Regions from separate parts of the Pseudoalteromonas sp. CF6-2 genome, predicted to be linked through region 1. Evidence: predicted binding sites of a transcription regulator. Region 1 holds the regulator's gene; each other region holds the start of a gene.
The links. Region 1 encodes sigma-54, which starts transcription at its own class of promoters, with help from an activator protein. Its sites were predicted from a motif close to GTTGGCACGNNNNTNGNNT; they were not measured.
Positions count from the first base shown of each region.

Region 2: the regulator sigma-54 is predicted to act here: its motif matches at 1,770-1,788, upstream of flgA (flagellar basal body P-ring formation chaperone FlgA).
Region 3: the regulator sigma-54 is predicted to act here: its motif matches at 1,716-1,734, upstream of L3Q70_RS12860 (EF-hand domain-containing protein).
Region 4: the regulator sigma-54 is predicted to act here: its motif matches at 1,158-1,176, upstream of L3Q70_RS11970 (LPP20 family lipoprotein).

Region 1 is NZ_CP091442.1:3,110,732-3,113,869, reverse strand. Features, by position in the region: gene ptsN (PTS IIA-like nitrogen regulatory protein PtsN) at 1-212, opposite strand, end outside; gene hpf (ribosome hibernation promoting factor) at 216-503, opposite strand; gene L3Q70_RS14385 (RNA polymerase factor sigma-54) at 530-2,029, opposite strand; gene lptB (LPS export ABC transporter ATP-binding protein) at 2,139-2,864, opposite strand; gene lptA (lipopolysaccharide transport periplasmic protein LptA) at 2,861-3,138, opposite strand, start outside.
Region 2 is NZ_CP091442.1:2,555,464-2,558,601, forward strand. Features, by position in the region: gene L3Q70_RS11910 (protein-glutamate O-methyltransferase CheR) at 1-787, opposite strand, end outside; gene L3Q70_RS11915 (chemotaxis protein) at 809-1,741, opposite strand; gene flgA (flagellar basal body P-ring formation chaperone FlgA) at 1,884-2,588, shown strand; gene flgM (flagellar biosynthesis anti-sigma factor FlgM) at 2,667-2,987, shown strand; gene flgN (flagellar protein FlgN) at 2,980-3,138, shown strand, end outside.
Region 3 is NZ_CP091442.1:2,774,187-2,777,324, reverse strand. Features, by position in the region: gene L3Q70_RS12880 (amidohydrolase) at 1-538, opposite strand, end outside; gene L3Q70_RS12875 (EF-hand domain-containing protein) at 644-877, opposite strand; gene L3Q70_RS12870 (EF-hand domain-containing protein) at 884-1,117, opposite strand; gene L3Q70_RS12865 (hypothetical protein) at 1,218-1,445, opposite strand; gene L3Q70_RS12860 (EF-hand domain-containing protein) at 1,455-1,682, opposite strand; gene L3Q70_RS12855 (HAMP domain-containing sensor histidine kinase) at 1,994-3,138, shown strand, end outside.
Region 4 is NZ_CP091442.1:2,577,668-2,580,805, reverse strand. Features, by position in the region: gene L3Q70_RS11975 (flagellar assembly protein FlgT) at 1-1,067, opposite strand, end outside; gene L3Q70_RS11970 (LPP20 family lipoprotein) at 1,212-1,670, shown strand; gene L3Q70_RS11965 (transglutaminase-like cysteine peptidase) at 1,791-2,498, shown strand; gene L3Q70_RS11960 (LapD/MoxY N-terminal periplasmic domain-containing protein) at 2,492-3,138, shown strand, end outside.

The DNA.
Region 1 (3,138 bases):
GACATACGACCATGCGGAATAGCAATACCTCTACCAATTCCTGTGCTCCCCAATTTTTCTCGATTGAGTAAAGCATTAAGAATATCTTGCTGCGATAGATGAGGAAGCTGCTCATGAGCGAGTTCGCTGATAAATTCGAGAATTCTTTTTTTGCTATTAAAAAGGACCGCAGCTTTGCTGCAGTCCTGGCTAGTAAGTGAACTAAGTTTCATAATTTAGTGTCGAGCTAATTTCTCTTTGTGTTTAATTACTTGGCGATCAAGCTTATCAATTAGCGAGTCGATGGCCGCGTACATATCTTGATGCTCTGTAGAGGCAAACAGTTCGCCTCCGTTTACATGTAAAGTTGCTTCTGCTTTTTGACTTAATTTTTCTACGTCTAAAATGACATGAACATTATTAATATGATCAAAATGCCTTTCTAGTTTCGCAAACTTGGTGTTTACATAGTCTTTTAATGAATCTGTGATTTCTACATGACGACCAGTTAGGTTTAGTTGCATAAGCATTTTCCTTCTATGTAAAACGTCTAAATCAAGCTTTTACGCTGATTAGACGGCGGTATTGCTAGAGACTCTCGGTATTTTGCAATTGTACGTCTAGCTACTTTAATTCCTTGCTCAGCCAATATATCTGCAATCTTACTATCACTCAATGGCTTCGCTGAGTTTTCTGCGGCAATAAGCTTTTTGATTAAAGCGCGTATTGCCGTTGATGAACACTCGCCACCATTTTCTGTGCTGACGTGGCTTGAGAAGAAATATTTCAACTCAAAAATACCCCTTGGGGTATGCATATATTTTTGCGTTGTAACCCGTGAAATCGTCGATTCATGCATTTCGACCATTTCAGCGACATCATTTAGCACCATCGGTTTCATCGCCTCAGGGCCGTGTTCAAAGAAAGCCTGTTGTTGTTGAACAATACAGTTCGTTACTTTTAATAAAGTATCATTCCGGCTCTCTAAGCTTTTAATAAACCACTTAGCTTCTTGCAGATGAGAGCGAATAAACTGACTGTCGCTGCTTGATTTTACAGAGCGTGACATAGCCGCATATTGGCTATTCACTCTGATCTTTGGCATACAGTCAGGGTTAAGCTCAACGACCCAACGACCTTTTACTTTTTTTACTGATACGTCGGGTATGACGTATTCAGACTCTTCACGTACGATGCTATCCGCGGGCTTAGGGTTCAAGCTATGGATAAGCGTCATGACTTCTTTTAGCTCGTTTTCTTTAAGCTTAGTCTTTTTCATCAAAGTACGATAGTCGCGACTTGCTAATAATTCGATGTGCTCAGATAAAACCATTTTAGTTTCAGCCAAATAAGGTGTATCTGCATCGAATTGACGAAGTTGAATACATAGGCACTCTTGTAAACTGCGAGCACCAATGCCGACAGGATCAAATAGCTGTATTCTTTTTAGGACCGCTTCGACTTCATCAAGTTCTATTTCTTCTTCTTCATCATCGTTTTGATTAAAGCTTTCAACAATATCCTCACAACTGACGGTTAAAATACCTGAGTCATCAATAGCTTCGACTATAGCAACAGCAATTGCTTCATCAGTTGGACTAAATGGGGTCAACTGTAGTTGCCACATCAGATATTCGTGGAGAGTTTCGGTTGACGCACCTTGATAAATAGACTCATCTTCTGGCATTGGCCCTGAAGAGGTTGAAGGAGCTGCACTCATGTACTCATCCCACGTGACGTCCATTGCTAGGTCGTCACTAACGGTATCTTTATTGAGTGCATCACTGCTTTCTTGCTCGTACTCACTTGGTGCTTCTTCTGCCGTAGCAGTGACTTGTGAATCATCAGAGTCAGATTTTTGTTCGTTTTTACCGATTACGTCTTCACTGTAATCCGCTTCTTCCACTTCAAGTAGAGGATTACTATCAAGCGCTTCTTGTATTTCTTGCTGGAGATCCAATGTACTAAGTTGCAATAAGCGAATGGCTTGTTGCAGTTGTGGAGTCATTGTAAGTTGCTGGCCCATGCGCAGCTGTAATGATTGCCTCATGTATCCCTAACAATCCTTTTTAAATCATTTATTGATACTAATTTGAGTCAATATCAATATGTTGTCATTATTGTAAGTCTAGCAGATGCTCTAGTCGGTGGTGTATTGGTTACAACCTGAATTGCTCGCCTAGATAAACATCGCGTACGGTTTGGTCTGCTAATACGTGTTCAGGCGTGCCTGATGCAATTAGCTCCCCATGAGAAACAATGTAGGCTTTTTCACAAACATCAAGGGTTTCTCGAACATTATGGTCAGTTATTAGTACACCGATACCACGGTTTTTCAAATGCTCTATAATTTTCTTTATATCTAACACTGAAATTGGATCAACACCAGCAAAAGGCTCATCTAGCAGAATAAATTTTGGATCTGCGGCTAATGCTCGCGCGATTTCAACACGGCGACGCTCGCCTCCTGATAGCGCCATACCTTGGCTATCTCGAATGTGCTGAATACTAAATTCATCAAGCAGGTTATTGAGTGTTTCTTCTCGTTGCTGTTTTTTAAGATCTTTACGTGTTTCAAGAATCGCCATCAGATTTTGGTAGACCGTCAACTTTCTAAAAATGGATGATTCTTGGGGTAAATAGCCAATACCTAATCGAGCGCGATTGTGCATGGGTAATAAAGTGATGTCGTTGTCATCAATACTAATTTTACCTTTGTCGCTTGGCACTAGCCCAACAATCATGTAGAAGGTGGTGGTTTTACCTGCACCATTAGGGCCTAGTAGGCCAACAATACTGCCAGCTTCGACTTCTAGTCCCACATTTTTGACAACTTGGCGGCCTTTATAGCTCTTTGCTAACAGCTCTGCTTTTAATGTACTCATGGCTGGCCTTTATCATCTTTTTTATTATCAACAGGCACTAAGATTGTATGCACACGATCCGTTGAATTTTCGTCTTTTTCAGCACTAATGAGTTGTTGTTCCATGTCATAAGTTATACTTTTTGCACTGACTTTTTGCCCTGCTTGTGTCACTTGTGCATCGCCAACTAAAGTGAGTAAACGCTTTGCTACATCGTAACGTACTTCGTCTGCACTGGCGCTCATAACCGTGCCATCTTCTTGTTTTTCTTCAAAGTAGGCTGGCTTACCTGTGG
Region 2 (3,138 bases), 560 kb from region 1:
CAAAACTATCACTTAAACCTGCCATTGACTCAGATGCACCTAAAAATAAATAGCCTTTAGGGTTAAGTGCCTGCGCAAATTGCGCAATAATTTTTGCCTTAACCTCTGGTGAAAAGTAAATCAGTACATTGCGGCAAAAAATAATATCAAACTTGCCCATCAAGGCATAAGAATCTAATAAGTTTAGATGCCTAAAACTGACCATTTTTCTTATTGGATCAACCACCTGCGCCATACCATTGCCACTATCCTTAAAGAACTTTTGCCGCCTTTCCATCGACAAGCCTCGTGCGAGGGCAAGTGAGTCGTATTCTGCATTCTTACACATATCAAGCATAGTATTTGAAATATCAGTACCGATAATCTGCGCACCCATTTTTAAAACACCAGGTTGCTTAGACTGAAACTCAGCAACCGACATAGCTATCGAGTAAGGCTCTTGACCAGAAGAGCTTGCCGCAGACCAAATTTTCACCGGTCTACGCAAGTCTTTAAATTCAGGAAACAATTTAGTTTTAAGTAACTCAAAGGGGTATTGATCACGAAACCAAAGTGTTTCGTTTGTCGTCATCGCATCAACAACTGCGGCACGTAACTGCCTCTCATGAGGGCTTAATGTTTTGCTCACAAGCTGTGATAACGATTCCACACTAAAGCGAGCCATCAATGGGGCTAGGCGACTCTTAACTAAATAAAGTTTATTATCACCTAACACAATCCCACATTGTTGCTCTAAAAAAGAGCGAAATTGATCGTATTCGCTTTGTTGTAAGTGCTTATTTTCCAAAGTAATACCACCTATAAATTATTAATCACAGTGAACCCATTTTTTAACAGCTCTCGCTAATTCATCAGGGTTAAACTTTGCAATAAAATCATCCGCACCCACTTTTTCAATCATTGCTTGATTAAATACACCACTCAGCGATGTATGTAAAATAACATGTAGCGGTGATAATTTTGGATCGGCTTTTATTTCTGCTGTTAGGGTATAACCGTCCATTTCAGGCATTTCAACATCAGATATCAGCAACCCAACACGTTCAGTGATGTTGTTTTGACAGTCAAGTTCAGCAATTTCACGTAGCCTGAGTAACGCTTCTTTACCATTTTTAGCAAGTTCAGTTTGCACACCTAATGGCTCAAGTGCACGCTTAACTTGGTTTCTTGCTACCGCAGAATCATCAGCAATAAAGACAATGCGTTCGCCTAAATCTTTTTGAATTTCGCCTTCGCCCACAACCTCAGCGCTGACCTCAGTATTAACCGGGCAAATCTCGTTAAGAATCTTTTCAACGTCAAGGATCTCTACCAGCTCGTTTTCAATTTCGGTAACGGCTGTCAAATACGAATAACGGCCAGCGCCTGATGGCGGAGGCATAATTTTTTCCCAATTCATATTTACAATACGTTCAACACCACCGACTAAAAAGCCTTGAACTGAGCGATTGTATTCCGCAATGATAATAAAACTATCTTTAATATTTTCAATCGCAGGACCGCCAACAGCCATAGATAAATCGATAACTGAGATAGTTTGACCTCGAATATGGGCCACACCACGGATATAGGCGTTTGATTTTGGCATGTTTGTAAGCGGTGGGCATTGTAAAACCTCTCTTACTTTAAACACGTTAATACCAAAGCGTTGACGCCCTCTGAGTTTGAATAATAGTAATTCAAGGCGGTTTTGCCCAACCAACTGAGTACGCTGGTTAACTGAGTCTAAAATGCCTGCCATTTCAATCTCCTAAAGATAAACAACCAGAGTCGGAACAATAATTGCTTTCTTTGTGTTAAAGCTACATAAGGTTACAAAGCGTCTGTTTTTTGACGCAAAATATTTATACCTTGTTTTCAACCATAAGCATAGTCGAAACATGATGAGTTTGTTAAAAAAAAGCCGAAGATACAGTGTTTTTTATTTTCTTGCTAGCCTGTTGCTTAGTACGCAACTTCACGCTGAAGTCTATAATCACCAGCAACTTCAACAAATCGCTATCGATTTTATCAGCGAACAAATAACTGATCTGGATTCAACACCACAAGTCAGCGCACTGCCTCTTGATAGCCGAATCCCTGATAGGCCTTGTCAGTTACCGCTGAGTAAAACCGTTCCGACTGAACCTCCTTTTAATCGGCAGGTAACCGTACAACTTAAATGCGAAGACTTAAATAGTTGGACGCAGTATGTGCATGTCAGAATTATTGAACTTGAGCCTGTGGTAGTAGTAACAACCAATTTAACTCGTGGAGAGGTTATTAAAGCTGAACATCTGCGTCTTGAAATGAAGCCTAAACAATTTGTTCGTACGCAATATATTCAAGATGAATCAGTGCTAATAGGAAGTCGGAGCAAACGTAATATCCGCAGCGGTCTTCCGATTGTCATGAGCCATATTTGTATGGTGTGCAAAGGGGATAATGTAACCATCATTGCAGCGATACGTGGACTTAGAATCAAAACAACAGGTGTTGCTTTAGAAGATGGTACGCTTGATGAATTAGTACGTGTAAAAAACAAAAAATCAGGTAAAGTATTAAATGCACGCGTGGATGGTGTCGAGTCTGTACAGGTGAATATTTAATTTTTAATATTTATGTTAAAGTATCTTGTGTGCCTGCCGATACCAAGGCATATGTTGGGTAATGTATAGGTCAAAATAATGGTAAGCAACGTCAATAATAATAGTCAGCAAACATCTGTGTTGACGAATACCAAGCAAAAACAGCTTGATTTACAAAAAGATAACCTTAACACGCAAACGGCTAAATCAGCTGCGCCTAAAGCCAGTGCAGATTCAGTGAGTTTAACGCCGCAAGCAAAGCAATTAAAATCTTTGCAAGAAAAGGCTGAGCAGTCATCTGGTTTTGACAGTACAAAAGTCGCTGAGTTGAAAAAAGCAATCAGCGAAGGAAAGTATCAAATTGATACTGAAAAACTAGCAAAGAACATCGCAGCATTCGAGTTTGACGTTTATGGCTGATCATAACCATTTAATTGCCAGCAAATTAACACAGCAAGTCTCTTATTTAGAGTCTATTGCTGCGCTTTTAGATGATGAGCTAACAGCCATTGCCTCAAAACGAGGTGAAGGTTTAAAAGAGATTGCCCAACAAAAAATCGCCTTATTACAA
Region 3 (3,138 bases), 340 kb from region 1:
GAGAGCGAGTGTCTTTTTCGATACCAGCAAGCGCCATGGCTTTCGAATTAACCCACACCGCATGGCCATCAACTCGAGACAGTACCACAGGCTTATCTTTTACATAGCGGTCTAAGTCTGCTGCCGTAGGAAATTGCGCGCCTGGCCATTGCTCTTGGTTCCAGCCACGACCAATGATCCAGCCTTGTTTATCTTTCGCAAATTCTGCGAGCTTTTTTCCTACCTCATCAACTGAGCGGGTATTTCTAACATCCAGTTGTGATAGGTTATTACCAAGGCCAATAACATGGCCATGAGCGTCAATAAGCCCAGGTAGTAAAGTCGCCTGTTCACCATCTAGGGCCGTTGCATCAGGATAACTGGCTTTTAAGGAGTCATTGCCTGTTTTGACCACCTTGCCGTCTTTAATAACCAGTGTTGAAAACTGCTTAGTATCCCCTTTATAGGTCGGTGTGTAGCCATTGACGTTATAGATGACCGTTGTGTTTGCAAAACAGGATAGTGATGCTGATGCGAGTAAGCCGATGATGAATTTCATAATTGTCTTGTTTTTATTGATTTATAAAAACAGTATCAGAGTTGTAATAAACTGCAACTACTTGAACAAAAATGGCAGGGGAAGGGTGCTTGGCACACCCTCAATTTATTTGCTAGCGTAAACTTCAAACTCTGCGAGCGATAACTTGTTATCTTTGTCTTTATCGTAACTTTGAAAACGAGACCAAAGTGCTGGGTCTCGTGCTGATTCAGAGCGACTCAAATAGCCGTCATCATTGCGATCAAGTTGTTTAAACTTCTCACCAATACTGCCAGAGGCTAAGCTCATAGTACTAAAAAGAAAACATGAAACTAAGCTGGTGATGGTTAATCTTGTCATTGTTTGTTAGCTCTTACTTGTTAAATAATTTTTAAACTCAAGGAGTGATATGCGCTTGTCATTATCTTGATCCCACTGACTTATACGCTTTTTAAGATGAGGCTGAGGCGTAAGTTCGTCAGGGCTTAAATAGCCATCTTTATCCTTATCGAGATGATTAAAACGTTGTTTTACATCTAATGCAAAGCTATTAAAGCTAAACGTAATAAGGATTAGTGAAATAACTGAGACTATTTTCATACTGCGCTCCTTGTTAGTGAAAGTGCTTGCCATAATTTAATTCCCAAAATTAAATCCGTTTACACACTCCCTCAGGGATTATGGCAAACACTTTAAGTCGTTAAAGTTTGAATTTCTCAAACTCTTGCTCTGATAGAACCTGATCGTCATTTTTATCTAGATCAGCAAACTGCTTCAGTAAGTCCTCATGTTGTGTGGCTTCTGTAAGCGAAATTTCACCATCGGCATTCGTATCAAATTTAGCGAAACGTACATCCATTTGTGATGCTAAAACGGTCGCGCTGATCACTAAAAACATCAGCGAGAAAGCGGCAATAAGTTGTTTCATTACAATCTCCTATTGAACAAACAATTGAAATTCTGAAAAAGAAATTTGGCCATCTTGATTCGTATCAATTTGTGAAAAGTTGTCGTGTAACAGTGCGTCTTCCGATGCCTCTGATTCACTTAAAATGCCGTTACTGTCTTTGTCCAGTTCTTTAAAAGAATCATTTAAATTAAGGGCATAAGTCGCTGTTGAGATACAACACACAGCCGTCAGCACAGCAAGGGCTAATTTCTTCATTTTAATTCCTAAGAAAATTAATTATTTACTCTAATACAAAAACAATGCCAAAGTTAAAATTTCTTAATTATCATACTGTTATGTGTTTTTGAGCGTGTGTCGGTAGAAATTCTTACATGGTTTTGTGTCTTTTTTGCAACGGGAAAATAAACTTTTAAATTTAACCTTTTAAAATCAGTTGTTTAGTTTGTCTCCAAATTGCAACGATATTGATTTTTTAGTGAAAATAGTGCTGAATTTCAGATAAAATTCAGCCAGTGTATAACTTAGCTCATAGATAATTTATACCTGTCACACCTTGAAGGAAACCTATGCAAAGGCAAGCTAGCAGCAAGTTCAAACACCTACTCGATTGGCGTCCCAACTTAATCGGGCAGTTTGTATTTAGTACTCTTTTATCGTTATTGCCTTTATCTTTGGTGGTGATCCTATTTTTAAATGCGCTCAACAAGCAGCTTGCTGTCACTCAAAAAATAGTGAGCGATAACTACTTAGTAACCAAAACATTTAATAGTCTTAAGCAAGACCTAAATAGCCTTGAGCGAGCAACGAGGCAAAACTGGGTGTTGAAAAGTGAATCACTTGATACCTTAATTGCAAATAAATGGCAGTCATCTTTGCAAAGCATTGATGAGCTAATTTTTTTGAGTCCCTCACCAGATTACGTTAACCAATGGCAGCAGCTGGCTGATGTGTTGAGCTTTGCTCAGCAACACTTAGTAGATGAACAAAAGCAAGATGGTGAGCTGTTTGCACCAGCCAGTAAACTAATTGCAGAGCAAACGGTGTGGCTACGTGATCAGAATGAATTACGCATCACGAAAAACCAACAACACTTAAAAACCTTACAAGCGTCATTTATAAATTGGCTATTGGCATTGATCCCTATTACTTTGCTGGTGAGTGGCGGGTTTTTATGGCGGATCAGTGGGCGTTTACGCGAATTGACATCTGTTATCGATAAACTGGGACAAGGACATTGGCAACAAAATATTTCTGTTAAAGGTTCTGCTGAGTTGATTGAGTTGGGCAACAAGTTACAGTGGGTACAAGCGCAACTACATATGCTTGAACAGCAAAAAGATACATTCTTACGTCATGTTACACATGAATTAAAAACCCCATTGGCTTCTATGGTTGAAGGAACAGATCTACTTGTTGATGAAATAGTTGGACCTATTAATGCAGAGCAGCAAGCAGTATTAGAGCTTATTACGCAAAGTATGGCGCGGTTACGCATTATGATTGAAAGCCTTTTAAATTATAATGCAATTCGCACCAGTAAGGAGAGCATCACCGAATTAGACTTTTCGGTGATGATGAGCAAAATAGAGCGACATTTTGAACATCGCCTAATAGCGCGAGACCAATCGTTGCTTTGGTTAAATGAGTTACCTAGCCGCTCTCTTTATATTTCAACGGAATTATTAGAAATGATTTTAGTGCAGCTTATTTC
Region 4 (3,138 bases), 530 kb from region 1:
TAGAGTTGGGTAATTTTCACTTGATTAAGTGTGGTGATCTTATGTGGCAGTTTATTACCTTGCGCATCTGTCATGTAGTTGTGATGAGCAATATTTAATAACTCCCCTTGCTGTAAACCATGCGCTTTACCTAGGTTGATTATTAATTTGCCATTTTCAATATGCAAAATTTTGCCTTGTGTAGGTAAACAAGCCATAGCCGCTTGCAAGTCATAGGTGAGGGTTTGGTTTACCTCACTGATGGCTTGACCATAATCGGTCTCCCAAAAGCGGTCGCTATACACATCAATGATGTCGGTTTTTTTGTATGGCCAAATTCCCTCAGTTTGGTAACTTTTCTGCCATAGCTTTTCGTAAGTAGTGCCATCAAATAAAACATAATCGGCTTTGTAAGCACGCTTAAAGCTATCATCTTGCCAAAATGCATAATCGTTATTGAGTTTACGGTTTACCGATAAATCGCGGATACGACTGAGTAATACATATTGTGAGTTACTACGACTGGTTATCTCTTCGAGTAATGCATCGCTGTAGTCATACTGTTGGGTGAAAAAATGATCCACGCGCAACGGCACATTGTAATAGGCTGTCGGTTTTGCGGCCATTTGCGTATTACTCAAGCGAGTATAAAGCTGTTCACTAATGGCTTTATTGACGTCAAAAATTTGGCCCATTCTCGCTTGCTCTCTGTTGGCCAACTGACTTTGTGTTATTGCGATGAATTTAGCATACTTATTTGCAGGGCATTCTTCAGCTTGTGGAAAAATATCTAAGCGAAGTGTAATTGCATAGGTATCGTTATGACGATCTTCGCTAATAAGCTCTATTTTTTGGATCTCACCATGGCTACTAATTTTAAGCTGATCTTGCGTCAAAACTCCGTCTACCAGGGTTTGTACAGAGCTAACACGCGCCCCAGAAAACACTAATGCTTGGGTTATCGCATCTTTCATTGCGGCAGATTTGGCCTGACTTGTATCACCATCTTTAATCGCTGCATGGCCTGTAGATTCAAACCATTGAGCTAAACTATTGTTAGAAAAAACAAGAGTAAAGGCCACCCCCATGCTGTATAAACTCGTTTTTAATAGACACTTCATGCAAATACCTAGCGACACTGTTCATTGATACCAAGTACTCAGCAAGTAATGTACCAGATTGGCACTAAACGTGCATATTTGTAGAAAATGAGTTTTTAACGGAAACAAGTTATGCGAGCAATGTTAGTTTGTGGCCTAGCAGCCTGTATTGCACTAAGTGGTTGCAGTAGTATTTTTGATAAACACGTCGAGTACACTTATATCGAGCCTGATGACTACCCGATTTTAAAAGCTGTTGGTTATGCACCCATTAGTGCTCAACCAAGTGATAACAAATCACAACGAACTTTACTTGCGATTAAAGCCTCAAAACTTGAAGCATATCGTGAGTTAGCTGAACAGGTTTATGGGCAAAAGATTTCCGCAGGGACGACGGTACAAAACAGCATTGCACATAACGATCAGCTACAAAGCAAAGTGCAGGGTGTTATCAAAGGTGCTCAGGTCATTAAAACGTATGCGGTGGGCGACACTTACGCCACGGAGTTACAACTGGACATGAAACGAGTACATGACTTATATATTGGTGAAATTAAACCGCGTGAAGTAAAAAAAGTGACTTATTATTAAGTACTAAATTCTCATAGTTGCAGCTTGGGTGCTATGCTTTTAAGACTGTTAGTTTTAACAAAAGCATAATGGCATTAACATATCATTTTAACCAAGCTTTTCTCCTTTTAGGAATTGTCTATGCTGTTTAGAGCATATGCGATTGCCTTAAATCAAACTTGGCGAACTCATGCCTGCTGGTTAACCGTTGTCATTATTCTATGTTTAAGTCATTCTGCAATAGCTGATCGCTTAGTTATTGAATTTACCACTTTTATTCAACAGATGCAGCAGCGTTTCGGTGCCAATAGGGTCACTGTTGCAAGGCAGTGGCAAGGGATGTTGCAGCAGGCTTCTAATTTACCCGAACAACAACAGGTACTTGTTGTTAACGAGTTTTTTGCCCGTAGTCTGCGTTATCAAACTGATATTCAATTATGGAAGCAAGAAGACTATTGGGCGACCCCTCTTGAAACGCTTGGAAAAGGGCTAGGTGATTGTGAAGATTACGCAATTGCCAAGTATATAAGCCTAAGAGCACTTGGAGTGAGTGACGATAAATTACGGCTTATCTATGTAAAAGCTCAACTAGCTGGTACGCGAAAAACACAAGCGCACATGGTGCTTGGCTACTTTACACACCCGAATGCACAACCACTTATTTTAGACAGTTTAATTGTTAAGGTACTGCCTGCTGCTAAGCGGACCGATCTTAGCCCTGTTTTTAGCTTTAACAGCAAAGGCTTGTGGGCCAATAATTCAACAAAGAGTGTGGCCGATCCGACTGCTAGGCTATCACGGTGGCGTCATATATTAGAGCAATCACGCAAAGAAGGAGTGCGATGGTGAAGGTATTTAATTTATTCAGACTCAAACGAAATAAAACCATTACCTTAAAGCAAGAGCTATGGATTGCTATTTTGCTACTAATCATTATTGGTTTTGTGAGTAGTTTATTGATCAGTACTAATTCTGCAAAAGAGTACTTTACGACTGAGTTGCGAATGAAAAATATAGATAATGCTAACTCACTCGCCTTGATGTTGAGTCAAATGAGTAAAGACCCTGTTGAAATAGAGCTTTTAGTCTCTGCCTCATTTGATACTGGTTATTACCATCGAATTGAGCTACGAGACCCACATGGTAAAACAATAATTAAACGCCTTTATACGGGTGAGCTTACTTTAAACGCACCGAGTTGGTTTAGGCATTTTTATAAGTTAGAGGTTGCGCCGGGCGTTGCTCAAGTGAGTGATGGCTGGCAACAATTTGGTACTTTGTATGTTGAAAGCCATAGCCAGTATACGCAAGATGCACTGTGGCAAAGTGCTGTCCATTTATTCTTTAGCTTTTTAGTTGTTGCAGTGGCGGCTTGTATTGCAGGGGCTTATTTTCTATCTAAAATTCTGAGTCCACTCAATGATGTAATGAAACAAGCGGTGGCATTAAGTGAAAAACGCTTTATAAAGTCAAAAGTACCGCGCACCTA